4 regions of the Pseudomonas sp. GW822-FHT02E03 genome follow, and region 1 is predicted to be linked to each of the others. Evidence: predicted binding sites of a transcription regulator. Region 1 holds the regulator's gene; each other region holds the start of a gene.

The links. Region 1 encodes sigma-54, which starts transcription at its own class of promoters, with help from an activator protein. Its sites were predicted from a motif close to ANTGGCATNNANNTTGCTNT; they were not measured.
Region 2: the regulator sigma-54 is predicted to act here: its motif matches at 2,765-2,784, upstream of nirB (nitrite reductase large subunit NirB).
Region 3: the regulator sigma-54 is predicted to act here: its motif matches at 3,412-3,431, upstream of flgB (flagellar basal body rod protein FlgB).
Region 4: the regulator sigma-54 is predicted to act here: its motif matches at 2,598-2,617, upstream of AC1RQB_RS14940 (CmpA/NrtA family ABC transporter substrate-binding protein).

Annotation. Positions count from the first base shown of each region.
Region 1 covers NZ_JBXAOA010000004.1:50,756-56,035, forward strand. Annotated here, with positions in the region: gene AC1RQB_RS04485 (KpsF/GutQ family sugar-phosphate isomerase) at 1-211, shown strand, start outside; gene AC1RQB_RS04490 (KdsC family phosphatase) at 211-735, shown strand; gene lptC (LPS export ABC transporter periplasmic protein LptC) at 743-1,315, shown strand; gene lptA (lipopolysaccharide transport periplasmic protein LptA) at 1,302-1,850, shown strand; gene lptB (LPS export ABC transporter ATP-binding protein) at 1,850-2,575, shown strand; gene AC1RQB_RS04510 (RNA polymerase factor sigma-54) at 2,761-4,254, shown strand; gene hpf (ribosome hibernation-promoting factor, HPF/YfiA family) at 4,334-4,642, shown strand; gene ptsN (PTS IIA-like nitrogen regulatory protein PtsN) at 4,655-5,119, shown strand; gene rapZ (RNase adapter RapZ) at 5,122-5,280, shown strand, end outside.
Region 2 covers NZ_JBXAOA010000010.1:106,998-112,277, forward strand. Annotated here, with positions in the region: gene nirB (nitrite reductase large subunit NirB) at 1-2,554, opposite strand, end outside; gene AC1RQB_RS10590 (DUF6124 family protein) at 3,516-3,875, shown strand; gene AC1RQB_RS10595 (SCO family protein) at 4,154-4,759, shown strand; gene AC1RQB_RS10600 (copper chaperone PCu(A)C) at 4,759-5,232, shown strand.
Region 3 covers NZ_JBXAOA010000028.1:36,913-42,192, forward strand. Annotated here, with positions in the region: gene flgM (flagellar biosynthesis anti-sigma factor FlgM) at 1-287, opposite strand, end outside; gene flgA (flagellar basal body P-ring formation chaperone FlgA) at 457-1,218, opposite strand; gene AC1RQB_RS19995 (chemotaxis protein CheV) at 1,300-2,232, shown strand; gene cheR (protein-glutamate O-methyltransferase CheR) at 2,279-3,106, shown strand; gene flgB (flagellar basal body rod protein FlgB) at 3,474-3,881, shown strand; gene flgC (flagellar basal body rod protein FlgC) at 3,885-4,328, shown strand; gene flgD (flagellar hook assembly protein FlgD) at 4,344-5,033, shown strand; gene flgE (flagellar hook protein FlgE) at 5,065-5,280, shown strand, end outside.
Region 4 covers NZ_JBXAOA010000017.1:54,778-60,057, forward strand. Annotated here, with positions in the region: gene rlmKL (bifunctional 23S rRNA (guanine(2069)-N(7))-methyltransferase RlmK/23S rRNA (guanine(2445)-N(2))-methyltransferase RlmL) at 1-440, opposite strand, end outside; gene rmf (ribosome modulation factor) at 971-1,186, shown strand; gene AC1RQB_RS14935 (quinone-dependent dihydroorotate dehydrogenase) at 1,489-2,508, opposite strand; gene AC1RQB_RS14940 (CmpA/NrtA family ABC transporter substrate-binding protein) at 2,739-3,950, shown strand; gene AC1RQB_RS14945 (ANTAR domain-containing response regulator) at 3,966-4,541, shown strand; gene AC1RQB_RS14950 (nitrate/nitrite transporter) at 4,879-5,280, shown strand, end outside.

The sequences.
Region 1 (5,280 bases):
CACGCTGGACCGCACCATCGATATCCACAGCACGACCATTGATGAAGTGATGACCGCCCACGGCAAGACCGCCCGCGCCGAGATGCTCGCCGCCGAGGCCCTGAAAATCATGGAAGACCACAAGATCAACGCACTGGTAGTGGTCGACAGCGAAGACCGTCCGGTCGGCGCCTTGAACATGCACGATTTGCTGCGTGCGGGAGTAATGTAATGAGCACGGACCTGCTGCAACGCGGCAAACAGATCAAACTGGCGGTGTTCGACGTCGATGGCGTGCTGACCGACGGGCGCCTGTACTTCCTCGAAGACGGTAGCGAATTCAAGACGTTCAACACCCTCGACGGCCAGGGCATCAAGATGTTGATGGCCGCAGGCGTGCAGACCGCTATCATCAGTGGCCGCAAGACCCCGGTGGTTGAACGGCGCGCGAAGAACCTCGGCATTCCGCACCTTTATCAGGGTCGCGAAGACAAACTGGTGGTGCTCGACGAACTTCTTGGCCAGCTCAACCTGAGCTATGAACAAGTGGCCTACCTGGGCGACGACCTGCCGGACCTGCCGGTGATTCGCCGCGTAGGCCTTGGCATGGCAGTGGCCAACGCCGCCAGTTTCGTGCGCGAACACGCCCACGGCATCACCCAGGCCCGCGGTGGCGAGGGGGCCGCTCGCGAATTCTGCGAATTGATCCTGCGCGCCCAGGGCCGCCTCGATGCGGCCAACGCCGCATACCTGTGAGCCCATCATGCTGAGCAAGAAAATTCGTAACATCCTGGTGTTCGGTTGCATCGCCGCGATTTTTGCAGCGGTCGGCTACTGGAACATCAGCCCGGAGCGTTTCCTCGACAAGCCGGTGGTGAAGGTCGATGAAACCGCGATCGACTATTACGCCATCAACGCCCACAGCGTGCAGTACTTGCCCGACGGCAAACTGCAATACGAGATGACGTCGGACAAGGTCGAACACGTGAAAGCGAGCGAGGTGACGTTGCTGACCAATCCGGACCTGAACATGTTCCGTGGCACCGAATTCCCCTGGCACGTCCAGAGCGAGCGCGGCGAAGTCAACCCGGACGGCACTCAGGTCGAGCTGATTGACTCGGTACGTATCACGCGTTTCGACGAAAAAAACCGTAAAACCCTGATTACCACCACCCGTATGACAGTGTTCCCGCAGCAGCAATATGCGCAGACCGATCAACCCGTTAGAATCGACGGCGCTGGCGGTGTATCGACAGGCAACGGAATGAAAGCGTACCTGAAAGAAAGCAGGATACACCTGCTATCGAACGTAAGAGGACAGTATGAGGCTCGTTAAAACTCTCCCTATTTTGCTCAGTCTGGGCGCAGCACTGGGAAGCGTGAGCGCCTGGGCTCTGCCGAACGATCAAGAGCAGCCTATCCGCATTCAGGCCGACGATGCCCAACTGGACGACAAGAACGGCGTTGCCACCTATAAGGGCGATGTGATCATCACCCAAGGCTCGATGAAGGTCACCGGCAATACCGTGACCATCACCCGCACCCCTACCGGCGACATCGACGTGGTGACTTCGGTGGGCAACCTCGCCTACTTCGAGCAACTGCAAACGGCGGGCGATACCAAGCCGGTCCAGGGCTACGGCGTAACTATCCAGTACCACGCCTCGCAAAACCGCGTAGTGCTGATCGATCGCGCCAAGGTCATCGATAAGGACAACAACGTCACCCAAGGCGAAAAAATCGTCTACGACACGGTCAAAAAGCTTGCGAGCGCCGGTCGCGCCACGGGTAACAAGGTCACCGAGGCACGCCCTCGCATCGACATGGTGATCCAGCCGAAGAAGAAAACCGACGAGCAAAAGGCCCAGTAATGGCAACTCTGAAAGCTCAGCATCTGGCCAAGAGCTACAAGAGCCGTCAGGTCGTGCGCGACGTCAGCCTGTCCATCGACAGCGGTCAGATCGTCGGCCTGCTTGGCCCTAACGGCGCCGGTAAAACCACCTGTTTCTATATGATTGTCGGCCTGGTACAGGCCGATCAAGGCCGCGTACTGATCGATGACCTGGACGTCAGCCACCAGCCGATGCACGGTCGTGCGAAGGCGGGCATCGGCTATCTTCCGCAAGAAGCGTCGATCTTCCGCAAACTGTCGGTGGCCGACAACATCATGGCCATCCTCGAGACCCGCAAGGAGCTCGATCAGGCCGGTCGTCGCCAAGAGCTGGAAAGTCTGCTGCAGGAATTTCACATCCATCACATCCGCGACAATCTCGGCATGAGCCTGTCCGGTGGTGAACGCCGCCGTGTGGAAATCGCCCGGGCACTGGCTACCAACCCGAAATTCATCCTCCTCGACGAACCTTTCGCCGGCGTGGACCCGATTTCGGTGGGTGACATCAAGCAGATCATCCATCACCTCAAGGCTAAAGGCATTGGCGTGCTGATCACGGACCACAACGTTCGTGAGACCCTGGATATCTGCGAAACCGCCTACATCGTCAACGATGGCCAACTGATTGCTGAAGGTGACTCCGCCACCATCCTCGCCAATGAACTGGTCAAGGAAGTGTATCTGGGCCACGAGTTCCGCCTGTAAGCACCTGAGGTGCCCGGGTCGTCGAAGGGGCGCTCGTTTCAATAAAAAATCAATAACTTTTTATTGTTACAGCGCTCTAGGCAAACACTTCAGTTTCGGGCATATAATTTGCTTATGTTTGGCGCTTCGGCGCCCTGTAGTGGATGGCGCATGTGCGCCGGCGAATAAGGTGTTAAGCCCCTGCCATGAAACCATCGCTAGTCTTGAGAATGGGCCAGCAGCTGACGATGACACCGCAGCTGCAACAGGCCATCCGCCTGCTCCAATTGTCGACCCTGGACCTGCAACAGGAAATCCAGGAGGCTCTGGAGTCCAATCCGATGCTCGAACGCCAGGAAGAAGGCGACGACTTCGATAACGCCGACCCCTTGGCCGATAGCGCCGAACAGAAACCCAACGCCGACATTCAGGAACCCTCCTACCAGGAAACCGCCCCGACGGTGGATAACCTTGAGGAAGGCGACTGGAACGAGCGCATCCCCAACGAATTGCCCGTCGACACAGCCTGGGAGGATGTCTACCAGACCAGCGCCAGCAGCCTGCCTAGCAACGATGACGATGAGTGGGATTTCACCACCCGCACATCGGTCGGTGAAAGCCTGCAAAGCCATTTGCTCTGGCAACTGAACCTGGCACCGATGTCCGACACCGATCGCCTGATCGCCGTAACCCTGATCGACTGCATCAACAATCAGGGCTACCTGGACGAAACCCTCGAGGAAATCCTCGAAGCGTTCGACCCGGAACTGGACATCGAACTGGACGAAATCGAAGCCGTCCTGCACCGCATCCAGCAATTCGAACCCGCTGGCATCGGCGCCCGCAACCTCGGTGAATGCCTGCTACTGCAACTGCGCCAGTTGTCCGCCAAGACCCCTTGGCTGGCCGAAGCCAAGCGCCTGGTCACCGATTACATCGACCTGCTCGGCAGCCGCGATTACAGCCAGCTGATGCGCCGCATGAAGCTCAAGGAAGATGAGCTGCGCCAGGTCATCGAATTGGTCCAGAGCCTCAACCCACGCCCGGGTTCACAAATCGAGTCCACCGAAGCCGAATACGTCGTTCCCGACGTGATCGTGCGCAAGGACAACGAGCGCTGGCTGGTGGAGCTGAACCAGGAATCAGTGCCACGCCTGCGGGTCAATGCCCAATATGCCGGTTTCGTGCGCCGCGCCGATACCAGCGCTGACAACACCTTCATGCGTAATCAGCTGCAGGAGGCTCGCTGGTTCATCAAGAGCCTGCAAAGCCGCAATGAAACCCTGATGAAAGTCGCCACCCAGATCGTCGAGCATCAACGCGGCTTTCTCGAATACGGTGACGAAGCCATGAAGCCGTTGGTGCTGCATGACATTGCCGAAGCAGTCGGCATGCATGAATCGACGATTTCACGGGTAACCACGCAAAAATTCATGCATACCCCACGGGGCATCTATGAACTGAAATACTTTTTTTCCAGCCACGTCAGTACCTCTGAAGGCGGTGAATGCTCGTCCACGGCGATCCGCGCGATCATCAAAAAACTGGTTGCCGCGGAAAATCAGAAAAAGCCGTTGAGTGACAGCAAGATCGCTGGTTTACTGGAGGCACAAGGCATTCAGGTAGCCCGTCGCACCGTCGCCAAGTACCGCGAATCCCTGGGGATCGCGCCTTCCAGCGAACGGAAGCGGTTGATGTAGCCGCCGGGCTCGCCACAGCGTTCCAGTGGCAGGCATTTCTGCCTGCCGCTTTATGCACTGGCAACGAAGGAGAAGCTGTATGCAAGTCAACATCAGTGGACACCAACTGGAAGTGACCGAACCCCTGCGCACCTACATCGGCGAAAAACTCGACCGATTAGAGAGGCATTTCGACAAGATCACCAATGTGCAAGTCACGATGAACGTCGAAAAACTGCTGCAGAAGATCGAAGCCACGCTGCATATTCCCGGCGGAGAAGTGGTCGCCAATGCCGAGCATACGGACATGTATGCCGCCATCGACCTGCTGACCGACAAGCTGGATCGCCAACTTAAAAAGCATAAGGAAAAGACCCAGAGCCTCCTCCAGGGCGCGACCGGTCGTTAACACCCCCAATCCATGATCCGACTAGAAACCATCCTGACCCCCGGCCGTTCCCAAGTGAACGCGCCGGGTGGCAGTAAAAAGAAAGCCCTCGAGCAAATTGCCAACCTTATCCACCGCGAAGTACCGGATCTGGAAATGCAGGACGTCTTCGAGGCCTTGATTGCCCGTGAGAAACTCGGTTCTACCGGTTTCGGCAACGGCATCGCCATCCCCCACTGCCGGCTCAAAGGCTGCACCTCGCCAATCAGTGCGCTGCTGCACCTGGAAGCCCCTATCGATTTCGATGCCATCGACGGTGCCCCGGTTGACTTGCTGTTTGTGCTGCTGGTCCCGGAAGCCGCCACCGATGCACACCTGGAATTGCTGCGCCAGATTGCCAGCATGCTGGATCGCAAGGAAGTGCGTGAAAAACTGCGCAGCGCCCCGAGCAACGAAGCCTTGTATCAGGTTGTCCTGGACGAGCAGAACGGTCACTAATCATGCGCCTGATCATCGTCAGTGGCCGCTCCGGCTCAGGTAAAAGTACCGCCCTCGATGTGCTCGAGGACAACGGCTACTACTGCATCGACAACCTGCCTGCCGGCTTGCTGCCGGAGCTGGCCGAACGTGCGCTGATTCACACCGAACTGGCACAACCG
Region 2 (5,280 bases), on a different contig from region 1:
TCTCCTCGGTGACAGGGATAAGGTTGAGTTCGGCAGCCATGATCGGCCGGCGCTGACCGCGTTCCTGAACAAAATGGATGTCCGGGTCCGGGCGTTGATCGTTGACGAAGGTGCGGAAGCGCTTGAGTTTTTCCGGGTCTTTGAGGGCGTTGGCCCATTCGCATTCGTAGCGGTTGACCACCAGTTGCATCTGCGCTTCAAGTTCCGCGCCAAGTCCCAGGCTGTCGTTGATGATCACGTCCTTGAGGTAATCCAGACCGCCCTCCAGGCTTTCGCGCCAGACCGAGGTGCGCTGCAATTTGTCGGCGGTGCGGATGTAGAACATCAGGAAGCGGTCGATGTAACGGATCAGGGTTTCATCGTCCAGGTCGGTGGCGAACAGCTCGGCGTGGCGTGGGCGCATGCCGCCGTTCCCGGCCACGTAGAGGTTCCAGCCGTTCTCGGTGGCGATCACGCCCACGTCTTTGCTCTGCGCCTCGGCACATTCACGGGTACAACCGGAGACCGCGAACTTGAGCTTGTGCGGCGAACGCAGGCCTTTGTAGCGATCCTCGAGAGTCAGGGCCATTTTCACGCTGTCCTGCACGCCGTAACGGCACCAGGTGCTGCCCACGCAAGACTTCACCGTGCGGGTCGATTTGCCGTAGGCATGCCCGGTTTCGAAACCGGCCTCAATCAACTCGGACCAGATGTCCGGCAACTGATGCAACTGCGCGCCGAACAAGTCGATCCGCTGGCCGCCGGTGATTTTGGTGTAGAGGTCGTATTTCTTCGCCACCACGCCAATCGCAATCAGCTTGTCGGCGGTGATCTCGCCCCCGGCGATGCGCGGCACCACCGAATAGGTGCCGTTTTTCTGCATGTTGGCCATGAAGGTGTCGTTGGTGTCCTGCAGCGGCACCAGCGAGGCGTCCATGATCGGCTGGTTCCAGCACGAAGCGAGGATCGAGCCCACCGCCGGTTTGCACACGTCGCAACCGGTGTGACCACGGCCATGTTTTGCCAGCAGCTCTTCGAAAGTGATCACCCCTTCTACCCGCACCAGCGCATAAAGCTCCTGACGGGTGTAGGCGAAGTGTTCACACAGGCTCTTGTCGACACTGACACCACGGGCAATCAATTCATGCTCGAACACTTGCTTGAGCAGCCCCGCGCAACCGCCGCAACCGGTGCAAGCCTTGGTCTGCGACTTGAGCAGGCCGAGGTCGGTGCAGCCACCGTCGATGGCCGAGCAGATCGAGCCCTTGGTGACGTTATGGCACGAGCAAACGGTCGCCGACTCGGGCAGCGCGCCCGGGCCCAGGGTTGGCGCGCCGGTGGACGATGGCAGAATCAGGCTGGCGGGTTCCGACGGCAAGGCAATGCCGTTCTGCATGTATTGCAGCAAGGTGTCGTAATAGCTGTTGTCGCCGACCAACACCGCGCCGAGCACGCGCTTGCTGTCAGCATCCACCACCAGGCGGCGGTAGCTGGCCGTCGCTTCATCGATGAACTGATAACTGCGCGCACCCGGGGTCTGGGCATGAGCATCACCGATGGAGCCGACATCGACGCCGAGCAGTTTGAGCTTGGTCGACATGTCGGCGCCCTGGAACGGCTCCGCCACTTGATTGCACAGCAGCGTCGCGACGCCACGGGCCATCTGATAACCAGGGGCGACCAGACCGAAGAGGCTGCCGTTCCAGGCGGCACACTCGCCGATGGCGTAGATGTTCGGATCGCTGGTCAGGCACTGATCGTCAATCACCACGCCGCCACGCGGACCGATGTCCAGCGCACATTGGCGGGCCAGCGCGTCTTGCGCGCGGATGCCGGCAGAGAACACGATCAGGTCGGCTTCCAAAAATTCGTCGTTGGCAAAATTCATCCGATAACGGTATTCCTCGCCAGCACTGATCGACTGCGTGCCACGGGACAGATGCACGCCAACACCGAGCCGCTCGATTTGCGCCTTCAATGCCAGGCCACCCTGCTCGTCCAGCTGCACCGGCATCAGGCGCGGGGCAAATTCCACCACATGCGCTTCCAGGCCCAGGCTTTTCAGGGCATTGGCGGCTTCCAGACCGAGCAGGCCACCTCCGACCACCACGCCACGCCGCGCATTGGCCGCCGCGGCACGAATCGCGTCGAGGTCTTCCAGAGTGCGATAGACCAGGCGCGAGTCACCTTCCGCACCTTCAATAGGCGGCACGAAGGGATAAGACCCGGTGGCCAGAACCAGTTTGTCGTAAGCGACGCAACCTTGTGCGGTGATCACCTGGCGTCGCGCTCGGTCGATTTCCAGCACCGGCACGCCCAGATGCAAAGTAACGCCCGGCGTCTGGTACAGAGAGGCTTCGCCCAGAGCCAGCGACTCGGCATCGCGACCGCCGAAATACTCGGACAGATGCACCCGGTCGTAGGCGCGCATCGGCTCTTCACTGAAGACATGCAGCCGGTAGTGGTCGAGGGCACCGCGCTCGATGAGCTGCTCGACACAATGATGTCCGACCATGCCATTGCCGATCACGATCAGTGTTTGCAGTTTGTTCAACGCGGCAACATTGGAATTCATAGTAAGCACCCAGCCAAAGCCAATCACGGTTAAAAAAAGCAAAAAAAAACGCCTGAAACCTCTCGGTTTCAGGCGTCTTTGCCTGTTCTTCGCGGTGTTCGACCTGGCGCCTTCGCCGGATCCACCGATGTTGCCCACGACCTGCTCGGCCGCTCGATCATCGTTGACCGAGTGGGCTGCCCATCTGTTTTCGATGGGCCTGAGGGGAACAATGCAGCCTTTGTGCCAGTCCGCGGTGTGTGACTTCCTCAGCTCTGGAAAACCGGCCTCTGAACGATGGGGAAATGTGATAAAGACACCGGCCCATGCGCGTCTCATCAGGCTTCCGGCCCCCGCGAGCGGGTGGGCGGACGTTTGAGCTGAAGGAAGGAATAGCTCAGGAAACCGCTTCGCACTGGTGCACGGTGTCAGGCATGGCTCTTTAAAAGTGCATGCGGCTACGTTCTATTTGGGCTTGAGCAATGCCAGTGAGTTAAGCGCGAATCCCTGTGGGAGCGGCGGTGCGACGATTCGACTTGCTCGCGAAGACGGCGGCACAGTCAATATTGATGTCGCCTGACACGCCGCTTTCGCGAGCAAGCCCGCTCCCACAGGGATTTGCAACATTGCCGGAATGCGCGTGTTTAAAAGCCCTGAAGGTTACTTCCTGAAAGCTACAAGATCTTGCGCCGTTGCCTACGCTTACGCCAGAATCCGCCGGCTTGTGCGCCTTGGGGTTGCTCGGTAACTTGATTCGCGTCACTGCCCATCAGTGATCGGGTTTAGCAGCCCGGGGTTACAAGCAAGGTGCACAAGCTCTTGTCAGTCAGGCATTCCCATGCCTGCACTTGATGGTGGTTGTGCGCAGGGCGCCTTCGGGCGCGCCGGCTTTGCTAGCTTCCCCGGTCTGCTAACCTGCGTACAGCTGCCTCCCTCTCGTTTAGCAGCAGGAGGGTTGGCACCCAATCAGAGAAGCCAGCTTATGTTCAAGGTTACGCCCAACCCACCGGACAGGGATCCGATCTCTCCATACGAGCCCGATTCAAAGAAGCTCAATGAGGCCGCCGAGCGGGCTCTGAACTTCCACTTCCCGTCGAATGCCGACATCAAAGCCACCGCGCGTAAACCCAGCAAGCTGTTTGCCGTGGCCCCAGAGGCGACTACCGAAACCCTGGCGGTTTTTTTGGTCGAGACTCTGGCCTCGGTCGATGTGATGGTCCATCAGTTGGTGGATCATCTGGAAGGTGAGTCGCGTCACGCCCTGCTGGGCATTTCAAACAGCATCATGGTGGCGGAGATCACCGCGAACCGGGTGCTGGATCACATTAATACGCCTGAGTAGGTGCGGTCTGCTGTGGTGAAAGGGCTTACTGCGTTGGGCTGTGCAGCGGTCTTTTTTGGGGGCCGCTGCGCGCCCCAGCGGGAGCAAGCTCCCTCGCCACAGGTTTCTCGGTGTTTGTTCCCAGTAGGGTATCCCGAGGCCGCGACCTTTTGGCGCATGACCGGTGGGCCATCGATTGAGCGCCATGGCGCAACAGTTTGTTAACATCCGTGCGCTTTTTTTCGTCTGATTGATCAGCCACTGTAGATTCCCGGTCGCTACACAGGATGCTTTTTTCCATGAGTACGTTGTATACCCGTCGCACGGTCCTGCAAGGCATGAGCCTGTTGAGCCTTGGCCTGCTCGCCGGATGCGATGACAGCAGCAAGCTGTCGTTCAAGTACGGCAAGGACCTCAGCGACAAGATCATGGGGCGTACCTTCAAACTCAAGGACGCCCAGGGCGAGTACCGGATGCTGGGCAGCTATCGGGGCCTGATGCCGATGGTTTTTTTCGGTTTCACCCAATGTCCGGCGGTCTGCCCGACGACGCTGGCCCGTGCGGCACAGGCGAAAAAACTGATGGGCCGCGATGGCGAACGCCTGCAAGTGATCTTCATCACCCTGGACCCCGAGCGGGATACGCCGCAAATGCTCGACGCCTACGTCAAAGCCTTCGATCCAAGTTTCGAGGCGCTGTACGGCTCGCTGGAAGAAACCGCCGCCACCGCCAAGGAGTTCGGTGTGTTCTTTGAAAAGATCCCGAGCGGCTCGACCTATACCCTCTCCCACACCGCGACCAGCTTCGTTTTCGACTCCCGAGGCACTTTGCGCCTGGGGCTGTCCGCGTCCCTTACCGCTCAAGAGTGTGCAGAAGACCTGCTCACCGTCATGGAGGTCTGCTGATGACTTCGATCTACGCACCACGTATTAAACAGCTGGCCCTGGGCCTTTTCCTGATCGGCACGGCCTGGCAGGTGTGCGCCCAAACCCAGGTGAACGACGCCTGGGTCCGCGCGACGGTAGCCGGCCAGCATTCGACCGGCGCCTTCATGACCCTGCAGGCCGACAGCGACAGCAAATTGCTCAGCGTGCAGTCGCCGGTCGCGAACACCGTGCAAATTCACCAATCCAGCATGAAAGACGATGTGATGAGCATGAGCCAGGTCGAGTCCGTCGCGCTGCCGGCCGGCAAACCGGTGAGCTTCGATCCCCATGGCTACCACATCATGCTGATGGACCTGACGACGCAGGTTAAGGAAGGCGACAAAGTGCCCCTGACCCTGACCGTGGAAAACGCCAAGGGCGAAAAAGAGACGATCAAGGTTGACGCCGAGACTCGGGCGCTCGGCATGCAGGATCACAGCAAGATGCATTGAGAGACTCAATCCCGCCCCGTCTGAACGCCGCTGTTGCGGCGGTGTTCG
Region 3 (5,280 bases), on a different contig from region 1:
CGGTTGCTGTCGACTTTATAGCTGCCATCGGCAATCGCTGCTTTCAACTCGGCCACGCGGGCGTTGTCGACGGCAGGCTGATCGCGCAGCTTGTCAGTGACCTTCTGCAACTGTTGAGCCTCATTGCTGAGGTGTACCGATTCCCCGCTTTTGGTGGTACTGGCCTGCTCGGCCGGGGTATTCAGCGGCGCGGATTGGCCGGCTTCGGCGGTTTCCTTCGCGGCGCTGGTACGTGTACTGCCCGCAAGTGACGAGGAGCTGTTTAAACGACTGAAATCGATGACCATGACAAAAAACCTCTGGGTATTTGGACGCTTGCCATGTTTTCGGCTCTTGCTGTGAAAACTTTAGGCCCATTTATCAATGAGCGTGCATGCGCCAGCGTGTGTCCTGCATGCGGCACAGTTTAGGCAACAGCCCAGTGGCGCGCCATCTCTTCACAAGCTCCATGGCCGCTTACATGGAAACTTCCACCTGGCCGGGCGCGGTGACTTGCGCCTTGATGACCCGCTGGGAGTTCAGGTTTTTCACGCGAATCTGTTCGCTCATGCCGCCGTTGGACAGCGCTTCACCCGGCATGCGCACACTGAGCGTACCACTGCGGGCGGTAATCACCACCTGATCGCCCTTGCGAATGACTTCCGCCTGTTCGAGATGGACCAAGGTAATCACTTGATCAGCGACCATTGGTCGGGTCAGCTTTTGTCCGATCGCTTGATCGACGGAAGTCAGAAAACCCTGATTTATCAAGCTGATATCGCGCTCTCGCAGGGTTACGTCCTGAGGTTCGATAATCCCTGTGCGCTTGAGCGGACGGGTGGTGGTCACGATGTCGCGAAACAGCCGTACTTGAGCGGGTACGAAGACTGTCCAGGGGGAGGCTCCATCGCAGCGAACCTTGACCGTAACCCGGCCCAGAGGCCTCGCGGGGCTCTCAAGGGTGGCTGTCAATTCCTTGTCGCACATAGGCATGCGCAGGCGTGGATCGAGCTGATTGACCTCGATCTCGTAGCGTCCTTGCGTTTGACTGGTGGCCAGATAGTCTTCTACGGTGAATTCAAGAAAGCCCTGAGTGACGCCGATAAGCATGTCAGGCAAGGTAACCGCGTCAGCAAGGGCAGGGCTGCCAGCGTTGAACAGGCAAACGGCCGACATCGCGCAGAGCAATCTGCGGCAGGCTGATGTCAGGTGTCGGAAAAATGTCGGTTCTGTGTTCATAAGAGTTAAAAAGCAAGCGCCGTGCCGTTTAGTGAAGAATGTGCGTCGCAACACACTTAGCGTTGGTGTAGGAGTCTGGGCATGGCTGGTGTAATGGATTCGGTGAACCAGCGCACGCAACTGGTGGGGCAGAATCGCCTTGAGCTGTTGTTGTTCCGTCTCGACGGCCAGCAGCTGTATGGGATCAACGTGTTCAAGGTTCGTGAGGTGCTGCAATGCCCCAAACTGACCCTGATGCCCAAGTCCAGTCCTGTCGTGTGCGGTGTGGCGAATATTCGGGGGGCGACCATTCCGATTCTGGATCTGGCGATGGCGACCGGTTCCGGAGCGCTGAAAGATCAAAGCAATCCCTTCGTGATCATCACGGAGTACAACACCAAGACCCAGGGTTTCCTGGTTCGATCGGTGGAGCGCATCGTCAACATGAACTGGGAGGAGATTCATCCGCCACCCAAGGGCACCGGGCGCGATCATTACTTGACGGCGGTGACTCGGGTCGACAATCAGTTGGTCGAAATCATCGACGTCGAGAAGGTGCTGGCGGAAGTGTCACCGACACCGGAAGCGATTTCGGTGGGCGTGGTGGATGTCGATACTCAGCATAAGGCGTTGTCCTTGCGCGTGCTAACGGTCGACGATTCATCGGTGGCGCGCAAGCAGGTGACCCGTTGCCTGCAAACCGTCGGCGTCGAAGTGGTGGCGTTGAACGACGGTCGGCAAGCGCTGGATTACCTGCGCAAGCTGGTCGATGAGGGCAAGAAGCCGGAAGAAGAGTTCCTGATGATGATCTCCGACATCGAGATGCCGGAGATGGACGGGTACACCCTGACGGCCGAAATCCGCAGTGATCCGCGCATGCAAAAGCTGCATATCATCCTGCACACTTCGTTGTCGGGTGTGTTCAATCAGGCGATGGTCAAGAAGGTCGGTGCCGATGACTTTCTGGCCAAATTCCGTCCTGATGACCTGGCATCCCGGGTAGTCGACCGGATCAAAGCAGCAGATAACAGCTAGGGGCCTTCTGTCCCTGGCGGTCAACACGATTTAAGAGGCGGCATCTTTGTCTACGGGTAATTTGGATTTTGAACAGTTCCGGGTATTCCTGGAAAAAGCCTGTGGCATTTTGCTCGGTGAAAACAAGCAATACCTGGTCTCGAGCCGTCTCAACAAACTGATGGAACAGCAGGGCATCAAATCGCTGGGTGAGCTGGTTCAGCGCATCCAGACCCAGCCGCGCAGCGGTTTGCGCGAGATGGTGGTGGATGCCATGACCACCAACGAAACCCTGTGGTTTCGTGATACCTATCCGTTTGAAGTCTTGAAGAACAAGGTCTTGCCTGCAGCGATCAAGGCAAGCCCCGGCCAGCGCCTGCGGATCTGGTCGGCGGCGTGTTCGTCGGGTCAGGAACCGTATTCTCTGTCGATGTCCATCGATGAGTTCGAACGGGTCAACATGGGCCAGTTGAAGATGGGCGTGCAGATCGTTGCCACTGACCTGTCCGGCACCATGCTGACCAACTGCAAGACCGGCGAGTACGACAGCCTGGCCATCGGCCGCGGTCTGTCGCCCGAGCGCCTTCAGCGTTACTTCGACCCGAAAGGGCCAGGGCGCTGGGCGATCAAGGCGCCGATCAAGAGTCGGGTGGAATTTCGCTCGTTCAACCTGCTGGACAGCTACGCGAGCCTGGGCAAGTTCGACATCGTGTTCTGCCGCAACGTGCTGATCTACTTCTCCGCCGAGGTGAAGAAAGACATCCTGTTGCGCATCCACAGCACGCTGAAGCCGGGCGGTTATCTGTTCCTTGGCGCGTCTGAAGCGCTGAACGGTTTGCCGGACCATTACCAGATGGTCCAGTGCAGCCCGGGGATCATTTATCAGGCGAAGTGATTCGTTGATGGCATAAAAAAACGGGAGTCCTCAGGGGCTCCCGTTTTTTTGTGCCTGTAATTATCTCTAAAAATCACCACAACCCCTGTGGGAGCGGGCTTGCCCGCGATAGCGTCATGTCAGTCGACATCTTCATTGCCTGACACTCCGTCATCGCGGGCAAGCCCGCTCCCACAGGGTCAGGTGGTGTTCTTTCTACCGTGATAAGCGGCAGAAAAGCGGCAGGCGGCGGAAATCGGTTGCCGCTTTTCTGGCATTGCCGGCTTGCCACCGCGCGCAAAGCCCCGGTTTACGGGCTTTTTTGAATTGGCACGGCGCTTGCTATGTCCCTGTTACGAAAAATCAGGTCACCCGAAGGTTTCCCGACATGAGCATCAGCTTCGATAAAGCGCTCGGTATCCATGAACAAGCCCTGGGCTTCCGCGCTCAGCGTGCCGAAGTCCTGGCCAACAACATCACCAACGCCGACACCCCGAACTACAAGGCTCGGGATCTGGACTTCTCGAAAGTGCTCGCCGAGCAGAATGAGAAAACCAAAAACGGCAAGTTCGCCTTGAACATGACCAACAGCCGTCACATCGAAGCTGAAGGCATGGGCAATGGCGACGAGTCGCTGATGTATCGCACGCCAATGCAACCGTCGATCGACCAGAACACCGTGGACGCTCAACTGGAACAGTCGAACTACGCGGAAAACGCGGTCAACTTCCAGGCCAGCTTCACCCTGCTCAACAGTAAATTCAAAGGGCTGGTATCAGCCCTGCGTGGAGAGTAAGTCATGTCCCTTGCCAGTGTTTTCAACATTGCCGGTAGCGGCATGAGTGCCCAGACCACTCGTCTGAACACCGTCGCCTCGAACATCGCCAACGCCGAGACCGTCTCGTCGAGCATCGACCAGACCTACCGTGCCCGCCACCCGGTATTCGCCACCATGTTCCAGGGCGGCCAGAGCGGCGGCAGCGATTCGCTGTTCCAGAACCAGGACGCTGCCGGTCAAGGCGTGCAAGTGCTGGGCGTGGTCGAAGACCAGAGCAACCTTGAAGCGCGCTACGAGCCGAACCATCCGGCTGCCGATGGCAAGGGCTACGTCTATTACCCGAACGTCAATGTCGTCGAAGAAATGGCCGACATGATTTCCGCGAGCCGTTCGTTCCAGACCAACGCCGAAATGATGAACACCGCCAAAACCATGATGCAGAAGGTCCTGACCCTCGGTCAGTGATAAGGGGCGATTCATATGAGCGTTATCAGCGATGTTCTGGCCAATTCTTCGGTCCAGACCCCGACCACCAAAGACAGCCTGACCTCGGCCGCTACCGGCGGCCAGGCGCTGGGCAAGGACGCGTTCCTGCAACTGTTGGTGACTCAGCTGAAAAACCAGAACCCGCTCGATCCTCAGGACAACAGCGAGTTCGTGGCACAGCTGGCGCAGTTCAGTAGCCTGGAAGGTATCACCACGCTGAACGATACGGTCAGCGGCCTTGCCAGTAGTTACAGCTCCTCGCAAGCCTTGCAGGCTTCTTCGCTGGTGGGGCGCTCCGTCATTGCGCAGACCGACAAAACCCTGGTCGACACCTCCAAGAGCCTTAACGGTACCGTCGTGGTGCCAACCTCGGTTTCCGCCGCCACCGTCAAGATTACCAACTCGGAAGGCAAGACCATCCGTACGCTCGAGTTGGGCAGTCAAAGTGCCGGTAACGCCAGTTTCATCTGGGACGGCAAGGACGATGCAGGCGCGGTGGCACCGGCGGGTACTTACACCTTCGGCGCAACGGCCACCATCGACAGCAAGGCGACATCGCTGATTACTTATCTGCCAGCGACCGTTAACAGCGTGACCATCAGCCAGACCGGCGGTGAGTTGATGCTGAACCTGGCAGGCATGGGCAGCGTTGCCCTGTCCAAAGTACAAACCATTGGTATATAGAGCCGACTAACACGGCACAAAGGAGTGGAATATGTCTTTCAATATCGGCCTTAGCGGTCTCTATGCAGCCAACAAACAACTGGACGTGACCGGCAACAACATCGCCAACGTCGCGACCACCGGTTTCAAATCCTCCCGTGCAGAATTCGAAGACGTGTACTCGGCCACTCGCCTGGGTACCGGCAGCAAGACCGTCGGCAACGGCGTGCGTCTGGCCAACGTTTCCCAGCAGTTCGGCCAGGGCGAC
Region 4 (5,280 bases), on a different contig from region 1:
TCCAGACGCAGGTGAATGCGCAGGTCCGGGTTGAGCTTGTCGATGGACGGACGATCGCCCTGGGGGGTGCGCAGTTTATCGACGATTGCATCCTTGACCTTCAAGGCGCCGAAGTGCGTGTTATCAATGCCCGAACCGTGACCGCTGAATTCGACGGCCAGGGTGCCATCGTTGAGCATGTGGTCTTGCCACTCGATATCCAGCACGCCGTGGTAGAGGTCTTCGGCGTCCTTCATCGGGAAGCGCTTGAGCACCAGCAGCACGCGGTTCGCCAGACGCGACCAGAGGCACAGGCGATAGGCGGTTTCCATGGTGGCCATGCCGCGCACAGCCGAGGTGTGCTCACGTGCTTCCTCAAGGCCAAGCCCGACGGCTTCCTCGATGAGCAGGCCTTCAAGGCCTTTGGGGCAAGTGAGGAAGAGTTCGAAACGATCGGACATGGTAATTCCAGAGCCTTTAGCTAAGTGAACCGGCAACGCATTGCCGATCCGGTTTTCAATCAGGCGTTTTTCTAACAGAACGCCCGCGTGGCACGAAGGTGTGCCGTCCCACCCTGACTGCTCGGGTTAAAAGAGCTTAGATGCCAGGGCAGATAAAAAAGTTGATGCAACAAAATGTCATAAGTCGACCCTTCGTCGAATAGTCCCCAAGTGAACGGGTGTCATTCTCGTTAAAGGCCTCAACCCTCTCATCCCGCGCAGGGCCGATCATACCGGGCTTTGGCCAATGAACACGGGACAAATATCGTGTTACTTATGGCCATAGCATCTTTATGGTTACGTTCTTATGACAAAACGATCATTCCCTCGGTGTGACGCATTGGTTAGAACTCAACTCAGGTTGACGTCGCAACGGCGTCAACACCTTGGCTCGCGACGCCGGCAGCGAGCCGCCAACGGCAGGATTTTTCTGCCTGACCTCGATTGAGGTCGACGCGATAAAAACAGTCAACAAGTGAGGGAAACACCCTATGAGAAGACTTAAGCGTGATCCGTTGGAAAGAGCATTTTTGCGCGGATATCAATATGGCGTTGGTGGTAAATCCCGTGAGCTTTGCCCTTTTACTCTACCGTCGGTACGCCAAGCCTGGATCAATGGCTGGCGAGAAGGACGCGGCGACAACTGGGACGGTATGACCGGCACTGCGGGAATCCACAGACTCAACGAACTTCACGCCGTCGGCTAATACAGGGCACACACTCCGACACGACAATCTGATTACGCAACGACTTAACCACGCACGTCCCATCCGGACGGCGGGCTTCGGCCCAGGGGCTCCTTCGAGGAGCCCTTTTTTATGCCCATATATCCGTTACAAGAGCGCTTTTGTGGCGAGGGAGCTTGCTCCCGCTCGGCTGCGAAGCAGTCGTAAACCCTGCAACCGTGTTTTACCTGACACACCTGATTGACTGGTTTTGGGGCCGCTTCGCAGCCCAGCTGGAGCAAGCTCCCTTGCCACAGTTAATCCTCATCGCCGCAGATGAATCTTCAGCGCAGGGCCGCTATGGCATCCACCGATTCACGAATCAGCGCCGGGCCTTTATAGATAAAGCCAGAGTAAATCTGCACCAAACTCGCACCCGCGGCGATTTTCTCAGCCGCGTGCTTGCCTTCAGTGATACCGCCCACGGCAATGATCGGCAAGCGACCGGCCAATTCCGCCGCCAGCACCTTCACAGTGTGAGTGCTCTTGTCGCGAACCGGTGCGCCAGACAACCCGCCCGCCTCGTCACCATGCTCCATGCCTTCGACGCCAACGCGGCTCAGGGTGGTGTTGGTGGCAATCACCGCGTCCATCCCGGTTTCGATCAACGCTTGAGCGACTTGAACGGTTTCTTCATCAGTCATGTCCGGCGCGATCTTGATCGCCAACGGAACATGCTTGCCGTGACGCAGGGCCAGTTCCGCCCGGCGGGTGGCCAGGTCGGCGAGCAATTGCTTGAGCGAATCGCCGAATTGCAGGCTGCGCAGGCCCGGGGTATTCGGTGAACTGACGTTGACCGTCACGTAGCTGGCGTGGGCATAGACCTTGTCCAGGCAGATCAGGTAGTCATCGACCGCACGTTCAACCGGGGTGTCGAAGTTCTTGCCGATGTTGATGCCCAGCACGCCCTTGTACTTGGCCGCCGCCACGCGAGCGAGCAAGTGATCGACGCCGAGGTTATTGAACCCCATGCGGTTGATGATCGCCTCGGCGTCCGGCAAGCGGAAAATCCGTGGTTTCGGGTTGCCCGGTTGCGGTCGCGGCGTAATGGTGCCGATTTCGACGAAACCGAAACCCAATTGGGCAAAACCATCGATCGCCGCACCGTTCTTGTCCAGACCGGCCGCCAAACCCACCGGGTTCGGGAACTCCAGGCCCATGACCGTTACCGGCAGTTTCGCCGGTGCCTTGCACAGCAAACCGTTAAGGCCCAAACGCCCGCCCGCGCCGATCAGGTCCAAGGACAGATCGTGGGAGGTTTCCGGGGAAAGTTTGAACAGCAGCTGACGGGCCAGGGTGTACATGGGCAGGCTTGACTCGGTTGGCGATGAGAGGCGGCGATTATAGCCGTGCATCGGGCCCACAGGCGAGGCGCGCAACAAAATCAGCCGGCGATGGCATATGCCTTGCACCAATTACAGGCATCAGCACTCATGCCAACGGCGGGATGAGTGGAAGGACAATGGCGTCGTCACCCGGCTTTGCCCACGCAAGGGCCTTGGGACGACGCTTTTTTTTGGAAGGTGCGAAATCGATGAACGAACCATCAGCCGGCCCTCTGGCCTGGGTCAACGGCAGCGATGCCCCGGAAAAGACTGAAATCAACCTCGGCTTCATGGCCCTGAGCGACTGCGCCTCAGTGGTAGTCGCCGCCACTCAGGGCTTTGCCCAACCTTATGGCCTGACTCTGAACCTCAAGCGCCAATCGTCCTGGGCCAACCTGCGTGACAAACTGGTCAGCGGCGAACTCGACGCCGCCCACAGCCTGTACGGCCTGATTTACGCCGTGCACCTGGGCATCGGCGGCGTAGCCTCCACCGACATGGCCGTGCTCATGGGCCTGAACCAGAACGGTCAGAGCATCAACCTCTCCCACGGCTTGCAGGCCCTGGGTGTGACCAGTCCTGAAGCACTCGATCGTCACGTGCACCAAAGTCGCCCAAAACTGACCTTCGCTCAGACATTTCCTACGGGCACCCACGCCATGTGGCTGTATTACTGGCTCGCGAGTCAGGGCATTCATCCGTTGCAGGATGTCGACAGCGTGGTGGTGCCGCCGCCGCAAATGGTCGCGCACCTGCAAGCCGGGCGCATCGACGGTTTCTGCGTCGGCGAGCCATGGGCGGCCAGTGCGGTGCAGCAGAATCTCGGGTTTACGATGGCCACCAGCCAGACCCTGTGGCCCGATCACCCGGAAAAAGTCCTCGGCTGCACCCGCGCCTTTGTCGAGCAATACCCCAACACCGCACGGGCATTGGTGATGGCAATCCTCGAAGCCAGCCGATTCATCGAAGCCAGCCACGAAAATCGCCACAGCACCGCGCAACTGTTGAGTGCGCCGGAATATCTGGATGCACCGCTCGACTGCATCGAACCACGCTTGCTCGGTGATTACGCCGACGGTCTGGGCAATCGCTGGCAAGACCCGCACGCCATGCGTTTCCACGGTGGTGGCGAGGTCAATCTGCCGTATTTGTCCGACGGCATGTGGTTCATGACCCAGTTCCGGCGCTGGGGTTTGTTGCGTGACGACCCGGACTACCTCGGCGTGGCCCGTCAGGTCCAGCAACTAGACTTCTACCGTGAGGCCGCCACTGCTGTCGGTGTGCCCGCCCGGAGTCAGGAAATGCGCAGCAGTCAACTGATCGACGGCAAAGTCTGGGACGGCTCGGACCCGGCTGGCTATGCCCGCAGCTTCACGCTGCACGCCATGAGCGACAGCGCTCCCCTTCTCGCCAGCCGCTGACAGGAGCCTGCGAATATGTTGCGTATCCTGCTGATCAATGACACTGCGAAAAAAGTCGGGCGCCTGAAGGCGGCTCTGACCGAAGCCGGGTTCGAGGTCATCGACGAGTCCGGCCTGACCATTGACCTGCCCGCGCGCGTCGAAACGGTGCGCCCGGACGTGATTTTGATCGATACCGAGTCACCGAGCCGCGATGTGATGGAGCAAGTGGTGCTGGTGACCCGTGACCAACCACGGCCGATTGTGATGTTCACCGACGAGCACGACCCCGACGTGATGCGCCGCGCGATCAAGTCCGGCGTCAGTGCCTACATCGTCGAAGGCATTCACGCACAACGCTTGCAGCCGATTCTCGACGTGGCCATGGCGCGCTTTGAAAGCGACCAGGCCCTACGCGCGCAACTGCACGCTCGCGACCAGCAACTGGCCGAGCGCAAGCGCATCGAGCTGGCCAAGGGGCTGCTGATGAAGATGAAGGACTGCAACGAAGAACAGGCCTACACCCTGATGCGCCGCCAGGCCATGAGCCGCCAGCAGAAGCTGATCCAGGTGGCGGAGCAGATCATTGCCATGAGTGAACTGCTTGGCTGAAGCCTTGTGGTGCATTGGCGGACGCCATCGCGGGCAAGCCCGCTCCCACATGGATCTTCGGTGTCCACAAAACCTGTGGGAGCGGGCTTGCCCGCGATGGCCATAACGCGATCTCACGTGTTGGCACAGTTCTCGCTAAGTAATCACTACAGGTAACCAACGGCGGTTGCCCCACCTACGACGAAGACGTCGCTCACCTCATTCGCCTCCTGGCGGATCGGGTAGCGGCGTTTTTCCGTTTTGGCCCCAGAGACCGGGGCTGGTGGTGCGGCCGTTGCGGCGCCCCACCTGCAAGCTCATGACTCCTTCTTGATACGCCTGACAGCTGAGGTGCGCGATGAATTCAAGCTTCTGGAAATCCGGCCATACCCCGACACTGTTCGCAGCCTTCCTCTATTTCGATCTGAGCTTCATGGTCTGGTACCTGCTCGGCCCTCTCGCGGTGCAGATCGCCGCTGATCTGCACCTGACCACCCAACAGCGTGGGCTGGTGGTGGCCACGCCGATTCTGGCCGGGGCCGTATTGCGCTTTGCGATGGGCCTGCTGGCTGATCGCCTGTCGCCAAAAACCGCCGGGATAATCGGCCAGGTGATCGTCATCTGCGCCCTGTTCGTCGCCTGGAAAGTCGGCATCCACAGTTACGAGCACGCACTGTTGCTGGGCCTGTTCCTCGGCATGGCCGGTGCGTCCTTCGCCGTCGCCCTGCCGTTGGCCTCGCAATGGTACCCGCCGCAGCAC